DNA from 2 places in the Streptomyces solicamelliae genome. Region 2 is predicted to be linked to the other one. Evidence: riboswitches for the same ligand, from Rfam matches in the RefSeq annotation. Region 2 holds a riboswitch; the other holds the start of a gene.
The links. Region 2 has a riboswitch for ZMP and ZTP ahead of glyA (serine hydroxymethyltransferase). Riboswitches for the same ligand answer to the same signal wherever they lie in the genome.
Positions count from the first base shown of each region.

Region 1: linked by a shared signal. The riboswitch ahead of ABZO31_RS32180 (bifunctional 5,10-methylenetetrahydrofolate dehydrogenase/5,10-methenyltetrahydrofolate cyclohydrolase) and the one ahead of glyA (serine hydroxymethyltransferase) in region 2 are both predicted to bind ZMP and ZTP.

Region 1 covers NZ_CP160404.1:6,988,305-6,994,197, reverse strand. The annotation lists gene ABZO31_RS32195 (SNF2-related protein) at 1-734, shown strand, start outside; gene ABZO31_RS32190 (SWF or SNF family helicase) at 731-2,197, shown strand; gene ABZO31_RS32185 (hypothetical protein) at 2,202-2,963, opposite strand; gene ABZO31_RS32180 (bifunctional 5,10-methylenetetrahydrofolate dehydrogenase/5,10-methenyltetrahydrofolate cyclohydrolase) at 3,174-4,031, opposite strand; ZMP/ZTP riboswitch at 4,057-4,147, opposite strand; gene ABZO31_RS32175 (GAF domain-containing protein) at 4,409-5,695, shown strand; gene ABZO31_RS32170 (aldehyde dehydrogenase family protein) at 5,741-5,893, shown strand, end outside.
Region 2 covers NZ_CP160404.1:4,350,495-4,356,387, forward strand. The annotation lists gene ABZO31_RS20370 (hypothetical protein) at 90-371, shown strand; gene ABZO31_RS20375 (glutathionylspermidine synthase family protein) at 389-1,570, shown strand; gene rocD (ornithine--oxo-acid transaminase) at 1,865-3,067, opposite strand; ZMP/ZTP riboswitch at 3,175-3,264, shown strand; gene glyA (serine hydroxymethyltransferase) at 3,341-4,612, shown strand; gene trpS (tryptophan--tRNA ligase) at 4,697-5,710, shown strand; gene ABZO31_RS20395 (2'-5' RNA ligase family protein) at 5,800-5,893, shown strand, end outside.

The sequences.
Region 1 (5,893 bases), 2.6 Mb from region 2:
CCGAGACCGACCGCGCGGTGTCGCTCACCGCCGAACAGGCCGGCCTGTACGAGGCGGTGGTCCGCGAGACGCTCGCCGCGATCGCCGAGGCGGACGGGATGGAGCGGCGCGGCCTCGTCGTCAAGCTGCTGACCGCGCTGAAGCAGATCTGCAACCACCCGGCTCAGTTCCTGAAGGAGGAACGGCCCCGGATCGACGGCCGCTCGGGGAAGCTGGAGCTGCTGGACGAGCTCCTCGACACGATCGTCGCCGAGGGCGCGAGCGTGCTGGTCTTCACGCAGTACGTGCAGATGGCGCGGCTTCTCGAGCGGCATCTCGCGGACCGTGGGGTGCCGTCGCAGTTCCTGCACGGCGGCACGCCGGTCCCCGAGCGCGAGGCGATGGTTCAGCGCTTCCAGGCCGGTGAAGTACCTGTCTTCCTGCTGTCGTTGAAGGCGGCGGGCACCGGGCTCAACCTCACCCGCGCAGGGCACGTCGTGCACTACGACCGCTGGTGGAATCCGGCCGTGGAGGCGCAGGCGACCGACCGGGCCTACCGGATCGGCCAGACCCAGCCGGTGCAGGTGCACCGGCTGATCGCGGAGGGCACGGTCGAGGACCGGATCGCCGAGATGCTGCTGCGCAAGCGGGAGTTGGCGGACTCCGTCCTGGGCTCCGGCGAGGCGGCGCTCACCGAGCTGACCGACGCGGAACTGACGGAGCTGGTGGAGCTGCGAGGGGGCGGCGCACGATGAGCGGACGCGATCACGAGCACGAGTACGAACACCAGCACGAGTACGGACGCCAGCACGGCTACGGACACGAGTACCAGGACGACCACGAGAACGAGTACGGCGACGCGGACACGTACTCCCACGAGGACGAAGACGGGGACGGGGACGACACGCTGGACGCCCACGAGACCGACGACGACACCACGCGCCAGGACCGTCCCGGCGCCCCCGGCGCCGAGGAGCGCACCTTCGCCGCGCTGCCGCCCGCTCACGGCCGGGGCTTCGCGCAGACCTGGTGGGGCCGCGCCTGGCTGCAGGCGCTGGAGGACACGGCGCTCGACGGCCAGCAGGTGAAGCTGGGCCGGCGGGCCGCCCGCGAGGGCGCGGTCGGCGCGGTGTCGGTCCGGCCGGGCCGCATCACGGCGGTCGTTCGGGACCGGGACGGCACGGCGCACCGCAGCGACGTGCTCCTGCGGGAGCTGGGCGACGAGGAGTGGGACCGGTTCCTGGACATGGCCGCGGACAGTGCCGGGCACATCGCGGCGCTGCTCGACCGCGAGATGCCGCCGCATCTGGTGGAGGACGCGGCGGGGCTCGGGCTCGAACTGCTGCCGGGCATCGGCGATCTGGAGCCGGAGTGCACCTGCGGGGCGTGGGACCACTGTCCGCACACGGCAGCCCTGTGCCATCAGGTGGCGCGGCTGCTCGACCAGGACCCGTTCGTGCTGCTCCTGATGCGCGGCCGGGGCGAGCGGCGGCTTCTGGACGACCTGCAGGAGCGGAGTGTGGCGCGCGCCGAGCCCGTACGGGAGGCGGCGCGGCCGGCCGGCGTCCTGGCGGCGGAGGCGTACGCGGCGGGGGGCATCCTGCCTCCGCTGCCCGCTCCCCCGCCGCAGCCCGAGACCCCCGGGGCGGGACAGTCGCTGGACACCGAGACGGACCCGGCGCCGGGTCTCGACCCGGCCGCGCTGGAGTTCCTGGCCGCGGACGCGGCGGCCCGGGCGCGGCGGCTGCTGGCCGAGGCGCTGGCCCCGGAGCACGTACGGGCGCCGTGGGAGCCGTCCTTGACGGTCGATCAGGACGGGGTACGGCTGGCCGCGGCCGGTCCGGCACCGTGGATCGCGGCCCGGCTCGCGGCCGGCACCGGGCGCGGCCGTACGGGGCTGACGGCGGCGGCCGAGGCGTGGCGGCTCGGCGGGGCGGCGGCACTGGCCGTCCTCGACGGGTCCCGTCCGCCGTCCCCGGAGGTCCTGGCGCGGGCGAAGGCGGTGCTCGCCGGGGCGTGGGAGCCCACGGACCGGCCGGCGCTGCGCGCCTCGGCGCACGCCCGCTGGACGGTCGTCGGCGCGGACGTACAGCTCCGGCTGGCCGAGGACGGCCGCTGGTGGCCGTTCCGTCGCTCCGGCGGGCAGTGGGTCCCGGCCGGTCCGCCGGCCGCCGACCCGGCTTCGGCGCTGGCCGGCGCGGATCGGCCCGCGGACTGAGGCGTCACTGCAGCGGGGCGTTCAGCTTGCGTCCCGATTCGGAGAGCGCGGCGAGGCTGCAGACGATCGTGTCGGAGCCGAGCAGGTAGCCGGAGTGGTACGGGTACTGGACGTAGGTCGTCCAGTACGTGCCCGCGGGCTGGGCGGCGGCCTTGGCGCGCAAGGGTGCGCGGCACAGGTCCGCCGCCCGGCGCCGGATCGCGTCGTCGGTCAGGTAGACGCCGACGAGCCGGAGCCGGGCCACGGCCTCGGCGTCGTGCGGCGCGTCGCAGCGGCGGCGGATCGGGGTGCCGGGGTCGTTGCGGTTCACGTCGAAGCACGCGCCGATGCCCAGCTGCTCGTACGGGACGGGCTCGCCGCCGTTCGGTCGGTCGCGCCTGCGGGGCGGGGTGGGGGCCGGGGTGACGTGGCCCCGGGCGACCGTGGGGGCCGCCGCCGAGGTGGGCTTCGCGGGGGTCTTGCGCCGCTCCCGCGGTTCGCCGGGCTTCGGCGCGGTACGGCGGGACGGCAGCCGCGACGGGTCGCCGCCGGCCGCGGAGGGGTCCGAGGTGGCGGTGCCCGGGCGCTCGTCGCCGCCGTGCCCGCCGCTCTGCCCGTCGGGCGTCGCGGGGGCGCTGCGCCGGGCGTCGCCGCGCACGTCCTCGGTGCGCGGCGTGTCCCGGGCCGCCACGACGGCGGCGGCGACGAGCGCGGCCAGCACGATCAGCACCAGCGGCCCGGGCATCAGGCGGCGGTGCGGACCGGGGGCAATGGGTCGCTCAGCCATGTGCACAAGGGTGACCGGTGGCCCGCCGTCCTGCGATACCGGGTCGGTGGTTACGGGCAGGGCCGTACGGAATCGTGACAATCGAGGGCACGAATCCACCCGAAACACCCCCAGGAACAGGCGTGTCGTGCTGTGGACACCTGTCCCGTCGGCGCGCCGCACCGTCGTGATCCGGCCATCGGCGTGCCGTCGGCCCCTTTGTCCGACGCGCTACTTCACACCGAGCCGGCGCTCGGCCGCCTCGACGGTCTGGGCGAGCAGCACCGCGATCGTCATCGGTCCGACACCGCCCGGCACCGGCGTGATGAGGGAGGCGCGCTCGGCGGCCGATGCGAAGTCGACGTCGCCGACGTTGCCCGGGTTGTAGCCGGCGTCGATGACGACGGCGCCCGGCTTGATGTCCTCGCCCTTGATGAACTGCGGCTTGCCGACGGCTGCGACGAGGATGTCGGCCTCGCGGACGATCGACGCGAGGTCGGTAGTGCGGGAGTGGCAGTAGGTGACGGTGGCATCGCGGCCGAGGAGCAGCAGTCCGGCCGGCTTGCCGAGGATGGCGCTGCGGCCGACGACGACCGCGTGCTTGCCGGTGAGTTCGACCTCGTACGCGTCGAGGAGCCGCATGATGCCGCCCGGGGTGCAGGAGACGAAGCCGGGCAGGCCGAAGCCCATGGCGGCGAAGGAGGCCATGGTGACGCCGTCGACGTCCTTCTCGGGGGCGATGGCCTCGAAGGCGGCGCGTTCGTCGATGTGCGGGCCGACGGGGTGCTGGAGCAGGATGCCGTGCACCTCGGGGTCGGCGGACAGCGCGGAGATCTCGGCGACGAGCTCCTCGGTGGTGGTGGTCGCGGGCAGCTCGACGTGCTTCGAGCGGATTCCGGCCTTGGCGCAACGGTTCTGCTTCATCTTCACGTACGTGACGGAGGCGGGGTCCTCGCCGACGAGGACGGTGGCCAGACAGGGCGTCACGCCGGTGCGGCGGGTGAGTTCGGCGGCGCGGGCGGCGGTCTCCTCGACGGTGCGCCGGGCGAGGGCGGTGCCGTCCATGAGGGTCGCGGTGCTGGTGGACATGGGCTGCTCCTGGGCGTGGGCTGATGGGAGTCGCCCAGGCGCGCGGCAGTCGGACGGAGGTCCGTCGGGCCGCTCCCCGGTGGTGATCCACCCAAGCGCCAGTCACGGTCCGAGCCCCACTCTACGTGACGGCCGGAGACGCGGACCGGCCAGGCCCGTGCGCGGACGCTTGTCGACGGGCGGCTCCGGCACCCACGATGGCGCGCACGGGGCTCGGGCGCGTGGCTTCACGCACGGGGCCTCGCGCATGAGGCTTCGGCCATGAGGCTACGGGCATGAAGCTTCGGGCCGTGGGCTATGGGCGTGGAGCATCAGGCACAGGGCATCAGGCACGGCGGCTACGGGCAGGAACCGGACGACCTCGGCGGGAGGCCGACTTGAACGCAGACGGGACGACGGACTCCGCAGCGCGCGACACCGGTGCGGTACGGCGGGCCCATGACGTCTTCACGTCCGGCGGCGAGCTGAGCCGGCCGCCGGTGCGCGAACTGGTCGCCGCCTCCTGGCGGCGCTCGGCGCGGGCCCGCGTCAGCCCGGACGGCGCGGCCTGCGTGGAGCTGGCGGACGACGATCTCGCCGCGTACCGGGAGGAGCATCCGCTGGCGCCCGCGATGCCGGTGGTCCGGGAGCTGATGGGCGCGTACGCACGGGACGGCGAGCATCTGCTCGCGGTCTGCGACGCGGCGGGCCGGATGCTGTGGGTGGAGGGCCATCCGGGGACGCTGCGCAAGGCCCGCGGGATGAACTTCGTGGCGGGCGCGCGCTGGTCGGAGGCGGCGGCCGGCACGAACGCGCCGGGCACGGCGATCGCGATGGACCGCCCGGTGCAGGTCTGCGCGGCCGAGCACTTCCGGCGGCGGGTGCAGGCGTGGACGTGCGCGGCGGCGCCGGTCCACGACCCGCACACCGGCCGGCTGCTCGGCGCGGTCGACATCACCGGCGGCGACGGGCTCTCGCACCCGCACAGCCTCGCGTTCGTGCAGGCGGTGGCGCGGGCGGCCGAGGCGCATCTCGCGCTGCAGGCGCCGCCCGCACCCGGCGGCCGGCCGCGGCTGACGGCGCTCGGCCGGGACGAGGCACTGCTGCGGATCGACAGCCGCAGCGTACGGCTGAGCCGCCGGCACAGCGAGATCCTCGTCGTCCTCGCCCACCGTCCGGAGGGCGTGAGCGGCGACGAACTGCTGGTGCAGCTGTACGAGGACGAGTCGGTGACCCCGGTGACGCTGCGCGCGGAACTGTCGCGGCTGCGCGCGCTGCTGGGCCCCGAGGTGCTGCGCTCGCGCCCCTACCGGCTGGCGTCGCCGGTGGACGCCGACTTCGCGGCGGTGGACCGGCGGCTCGCCTCGGGCGCGGTGTCGGCGGCGCTCGGCGCGTACGCGGGCCCTCTGCTGCCGGGTTCGCGCGCGCCCGGGATCGTACGGCTGCGGGAGCGGCTCGCGGACCGGCTGCGGGCGGCGCTGGTGGACCGGGCGGACCCGGGGCTGCTCGCGGACTGGGCGTACAGCGCGTGGGGCGAGGACGACGTCGAGCTGTGGCGGGCGCTGGCGGACGCGGTCCCGGCGGTGCAGCGGCCGCCGGTACTGGCGCGGCTGCGCGCCCTGGACGCGGAACTGTCCGCGGGCGCAACGGGGTTGCAACGTCCGGGTCCGCAGACTCGGCGGTGAGCGCCGGCCAGGGACGGCCGGCGCGGTCCGAGGGAGGCCCCGCAGATGACCCGTTTCGCCGCACCCGGCACCGACGGCGCGCTCATGGCGTACCAGCCGCGCTACGACCACTGGATCGGCGGCGAATACGTCGCTCCGGCCGGCGGGCAGTACTTCGAGAACCCGAGCCCGGTCGACGGCAGGCCGTTCACCGAGATC
Region 2 (5,893 bases):
GAAGGAGCGGCCTAAACTGTGCGGTCGCGCGGCAGGGCGTAAAAGGGCCGCGCGTCGGCACGGCGAAGGACGAACGGGGAGAACACGGTATGCGCAGGCTGAGGTCGAGCACGGTCATACTCGGCGGGATGGGCGTGCTCGCGGCGACGATCACCGCCTGCTCCAGCGAGCCGGACAAGCGCTGCATGGACCCGGTGAGCCGCAAGCAACTGCCCAACTACGAGTGCAAGAGCAGCGGCGGCCACACCACCAGGGGCACCTACTACTACGGCGGCAGCGTCGACGCCGACGGCCGGATCGGCGGCGGCAGCACCAACAAGGCCGCCGTGGACACCGGCGGCTTCGGCTGCTCCGGCTCCAGCGGCGGCTGAGCGGCGGCGGGCACGTCATGCGACGGCACACCATCGAACCCCGCCCCGGCTGGCAGCAGACCGTCGAGGAGCAGGGCTGCGTCTACCCGCTGACCCGCTACCCGGACGACTCGCTGCGGCCGTACTGGGACGAGAGCGCGTACTACTCCTTCACGCTGCCCGAGGTCGAGGCGCTGGAGGAGGTCGTGGAGGAGCTGCACGCGATGAGCCTCGCCGCGGCGGAGCACATCGTGGCGCAGGACCGGTTCGCCGATCTGGGCCTCACCGACCCCCGGGTCGTCGAGCGGGTCGCCGAGTCCTGGCGGCGGCGGACCGAACTGCCGTCCCTGTACGGCCGGTTCGACCTGCACTACGACGGGACGGGGCCGGCGAAGCTGCTGGAGTACAACGCCGACACCCCGACCTCCCTCGTCGAGGCCGCCAGTCCGCAGTGGTTCTGGATGGAGGAGCGGTTCCCCGGCGCCGACCAGTGGAACTCGCTCCACGAGCGCCTCGTCGACGCCTGGAAGGCGCAGGCGCACCTGCTGCCGCCCGGCCCGGTGCACTTCGTGCACTCGGACGGAGACGAGCTCGGTGAGGACCTGATGACGGTCGCGTACCTGCGCGAGACCGCCCAGCAGGCCGGCCTCGACACCGAGGCGCTGTCCGTCGAACGGATCGGCTGGGACCGGCTGTCCGGGCGGTTCGTCGACGACCGTCTGAAGTTCATCCGCAGCTGCTTCAAGCTCTACCCGTGGGAGTGGCTGACCACGGACCGCTTCGGCCCGCACGTCCTGGACACCCTCGACAACGGCGGCGGCTCCGGCAGCACCTGCTGGATCGAGCCGGCCTGGAAGATGCTGCTCTCCAACAAGGCGCTGCTCGCCATTCTCTGGGAGCTGTACCCCGGCCACCCGAACCTGCTGCCCGCCTACGTCGACGGCCCGCGCGAGCTCGCCACGACCACCGGCTGGGCCGCGAAGCCGCTGCTCGGGCGCGAGGGCGCCGGCGTCACCCTGCACGAGGCGGGCGAGCCCCCGGCCGTCAGCGACGAGCCCTGCTGCTACCAGGCCCTGGCGCCGCTGCCGGACTTCGACGGCAACCGGGTCGTGCTCGGCGCATGGGTCGTCCGGGACGAGGCGGCCGGCCTCGGCATCCGCGAGTCGGCGGGCCTCGTCACGGACGGCTACGCCCGCTTCCTGCCGCACGTGATCCTGTAGGGCGCGGCGGAGGGGCCCGGCGGGGGCGCGGGCCCTCGGCCCGGGGCGCGTCGGGCCGCGGCCCGCCGGCCACCGGGAAGGGCGCCCCCACGCGCACGGGACCGCGGCGCCGAACGGCCCCGGCAGCGCGACTGCCGTGGAGCTACGGCGCCCGCCGCGCCACCGCACCGGAAGACCGCGGCCTGCCCGCGCTCCTGAGGGGCGGGCCAGGCGAGGGCCGCGCCCTGACCGTGGCGGTACGCCGCCCCGTGCCCGGAGCCGCACAGCGCCCCCGGGCACGGCGTCGCCGCTGCGTCAGTCCGACAGGACCGCGCGCAGCTGTTCCAGGCCCCAGTCCAGGTCCTCCTTGCCGATCACCAGCGGTGGGGCGATCCGGATCGTCGAGCCGTGGGTGTCCTTCACCAGGACCCCGCGCTCCATCAGCTTCTCCGAGATCTCCCGGCCGGTGCCGCGCGCCGGCGCGATGTCCACACCCGCCCACAGCCCGCGGCCCCGCACCGCCTCCACCGCGCCGCCGACCAGCAGGTTCAGCTCGGCGTGCAGGTGCTCGCCCAGCTCCGTCGCGCGCTGCTGGTACTCGCCGGTGCGCAGCATCGCGATCACCTCCAGGGCCACCGCGCAGGCCAGCGGGTTCCCGCCGAAGGTCGAGCCGTGCTCGCCCGGCTTGAAGATCCCCAGCACGTCGCGGTCGGCGACCACCGCCGACACCGGCACCACGCCGCCGCCCAGCGCCTTGCCGAGGATGTACACGTCCGGCACGACGCCCTCGTGCTCACAGGCGAAGGTCCTGCCCGTACGGCCCAGGCCGGACTGGATCTCGTCGGCCATGAACAGCACGTTCCTGCGCCGCGTCAGCTCCCGCACGCCCTGCAGATAACCGGCCGGCGGCACCAGCACCCCGGCCTCGCCCTGGATCGGCTCCAGGAGCACCGCCACCGTGTTCTCGGTGACCGCCGTCTCCAGGGCGGTGAGATCGCCGTACGGGACGATCTCGAAGCCCGGCGTGTACGGGCCGTAGTGGTCCCGGGCCTCGTGGTCCGTCGAGAAGCTGACGATCGTCGTCGTCCGGCCGTGGAAGTTGTTGGCCGCGACCACGATCTTCGCGTGCCCGTCCGGCACGCCCTTCACCTCGTACCCCCACTTCCGGGCGGTCTTCACGGCCGTCTCCACGGCCTCCGCGCCGGTGTTCATCGGCAGCACCAGCTCCTTGCCGCACAGCTCCGCGAGCTGCTCGCAGAAGGCGGCGAACCGGTCGTGGTGGAACGCCCGCGACGTGAGCGTCACCCGCTCCAGCTGCGCCCGCGCCGCGTCGAGCAGCCGGCGGTTGCCGTGCCCGAAGTTCAGCGCCGAGTAGCCGGCCAGCATGTCGAGGTAGCGGCGCCCCTCGACGTCCGTGAGCCACGCGCCGTCGCCGGTGGCGACGACCACGGGCAGCGGGTGGTAGTTGTGCGCGCTGTGCGTCTCCGCGGAAGCGATCAGGTCTTGCGTACGCGACACGGGATCTCCGTTCGTTCTGCGGCCAGGGGCGGGTGTGAGCCCTGTTTCTATCGTCGCTCGGATGATGGACGGGGAAACCTCGGTGACAACGCGCCCGCTAGTCTGGAAACACGCACGGCGACTGGCGCACGGGGAAGCGACCCCGGGGGAGCCGTGCGCGGCAACCACACGAGATGCCGCCCGCCTGGGCATCACGGGACCTACGACCGTCCCGTGCGGCGCAGCCCTACGTACGAGCCGCGCCCCGGGATCCGCCGAACCCGGAGGCACGCCATGACCGCCGAGCAGCCCCGCCACCCCGCCCTCGCCGCCACCGACCCCGAGCTGGCCGCGCTGGTCCGCGCCGAGGAGCAGCTCCAGGCCGACACGCTGCGCCTGATCCCCAGCGAGAACTACGTCTCCCAGGCGGTCCTGGAGGCGTCCGGCACCGTCCTGCAGAACAAGTACAGCGAGGGCTACCCGGGCCGCCGCTACTACGAGGGCCAGCAGAACATCGACCTGGTCGAGACCCTGGCGATCGAGCGCGCCCGGAGCCTGTTCGGCGTCGACCACGCCAACGTCCAGCCGTACTCCGGCTCGCCGGCCAACCTGGCCGTCTATCTGGCCTTCGCCGAGCCCGGCGACACGGTGATGGGCATGGCCCTGCCGATGGGCGGCCATCTCACCCACGGCTGGGGCGTGTCCGCGACCGGCAGGTGGTTCCGCGGCGTGCAGTACGGCGTGCGCCAGGACGACGGGCGGATCGACTTCGACCAGGTCCGCGAGCTGGCGATGAAGGAACGCCCCAAGGTGATCTTCTGCGGCGGCACGGCGCTGCCCCGCACCATCGACTTCGCCGCCTTCGGCGAGATCGCCCAGGAGTCCGGCGCGGTCCTCGTCGCCGACGTCGCCCACATCGCGGGCCTGATCGCGGGCGGCGCGCACCCGTCGCCGGTGCCGTACGCGGACGTGATCTCCACGACCACGCACAAGACGCTGCGCGGCCCGCGCGGGGCGATGCTGATGTGCCGCGAGGAGCACGCCAAGGCCGTCGACAAGGCAGTCTTCCCGGGTCTCCAGGGAGGCCCGCACAACCAGACCACCGCCGCGATCGCCGTCGCCCTGAAGGAGGCCGCCCTGCCCTCCTTCCGGACCTACGCCGAGTCCGTCGTCGCCAACGCGAAGGCGCTCGCCGAGGCGCTGCTGGCCCGCGGCTTCGACCTGGTCTCCGGCGGCACCGACAACCACCTGATCCTGATGGACCTCACGCCCAAGGAGGTCCCGGGCAAGGTGGCCGCCAAGGCGCTGGACCGGGCGGGCATCGTCGTGAACTACAACACGGTCCCGTACGACCCGCGCAAGCCCTTCGACCCCTCCGGCGTCCGCATCGGCACCCCGTCGCTGACCTCGCGCGGCCTGGGCGTCGAGCACATGGCGCAGGTCGCGGAGTGGATCGACCGCGGTGTCGCGGCGGCCGCGAAGGGCGACGAGGAGGCGCTGGCGGCGATCCGCGCGGAGGTCGCCGAGCTGATGGCCGCGTACCCGGCGCCGGGGCTGACGGTCTGACGGCGGAGGTGTCCCGGGGCGGGCGCGTGAGCGCCCGCCCCGGCCTTGTCAAGAACGCCTACCGCACCTGAGAGAATGATGAACATGGCCTCTCCCCGACCTCGTGTGCTCTCCGGAATCCAGCCCACCGCAGGCTCGTTCCACCTCGGCAACTACCTCGGCGCGGTCCGTCAGTGGGTCGCCCTGCAGGAGACCCACGACGCGTTCTACATGGTCGTCGACCTGCACGCGATCACCGTGCCGCAGGACCCGGCGGAGCTGCGGGCCAACACCCGGCTCGCCGCGGCCCAGCTGCTCGCCGCCGGCCTCGACCCGGAGCGCTGCACCCTCTTCGTCCAGAGCCACGTGCCCGAGCACGCGCAGCTCGGCTGGGTGATGAACTGCCTCACCGGCTTCGGCGAGGCCTCGCGGATGACGCAGTTCAAGGACAAGTCCGCCAAGCAGGGCGCGGAGCGGGCCACCGTCGGCCTGTTCACGTACCCGATCCTCCAGGTCGCGGACATCCTGCTCTACCAGGCCGACCAGGTCCCGGTCGGCGAGGACCAGCGCCAGCACATCGAGCTGACCCGCGACCTCGCGGAGCGCTTCAACGGCCGCTTCGGGGACACGTTCACGATCCCGTCGCCGTACATCCTCAAGGAGACGGGGAAGATCTACGACCTCCAGGACCCGTCGATCAAGATGAGCAAGTCGGCGTCCACGCCGAAGGGCCTGATCAACCTGCTCGACGACCCGAAGGTCACCGCGAAGAAGGTCAAGAGCGCCGTCACCGACACCGACACCGTGATCCGCTTCGACGTGGAGAACAAGCCGGGCGTCTCCAACCTGCTCTCCATCATGTCCACGCTCACCGGGACGGGCATCGCCGACCTGGAGAAGAGCTACGAGGGCAAGATGTACGGCGCGCTGAAGACCGACCTCGCCGAGGTGATGGTGGACTTCGTCACTCCGTTCCGGACCCGGACCCAGGAATACCTGGACGACCCGGAGACGCTGGACTCGGTCCTGGCCAAGGGAGCGGAGAAGGCGCGGGCGGTCGCGGCGGAGACCCTGGCGCAGACCTACGAGCGGGTGGGCTTCCTGCCCGCCAAGCACTGAGTCCAAGGACCCTGGCCTTGAGGGTGGTGCAGGCCGCACACTGGCGCTGCACCACCCGCCCGAACCATTACTCGACGGAGGAGAACGACGTGGGGACCGTAACGCTCGGCGTTTCGATCGCGGTCCCGGAGCCCTACGGCAGCCTGCTCCAGGAGCGGCGCGCGGGCTTCGGGGATCCCGCCG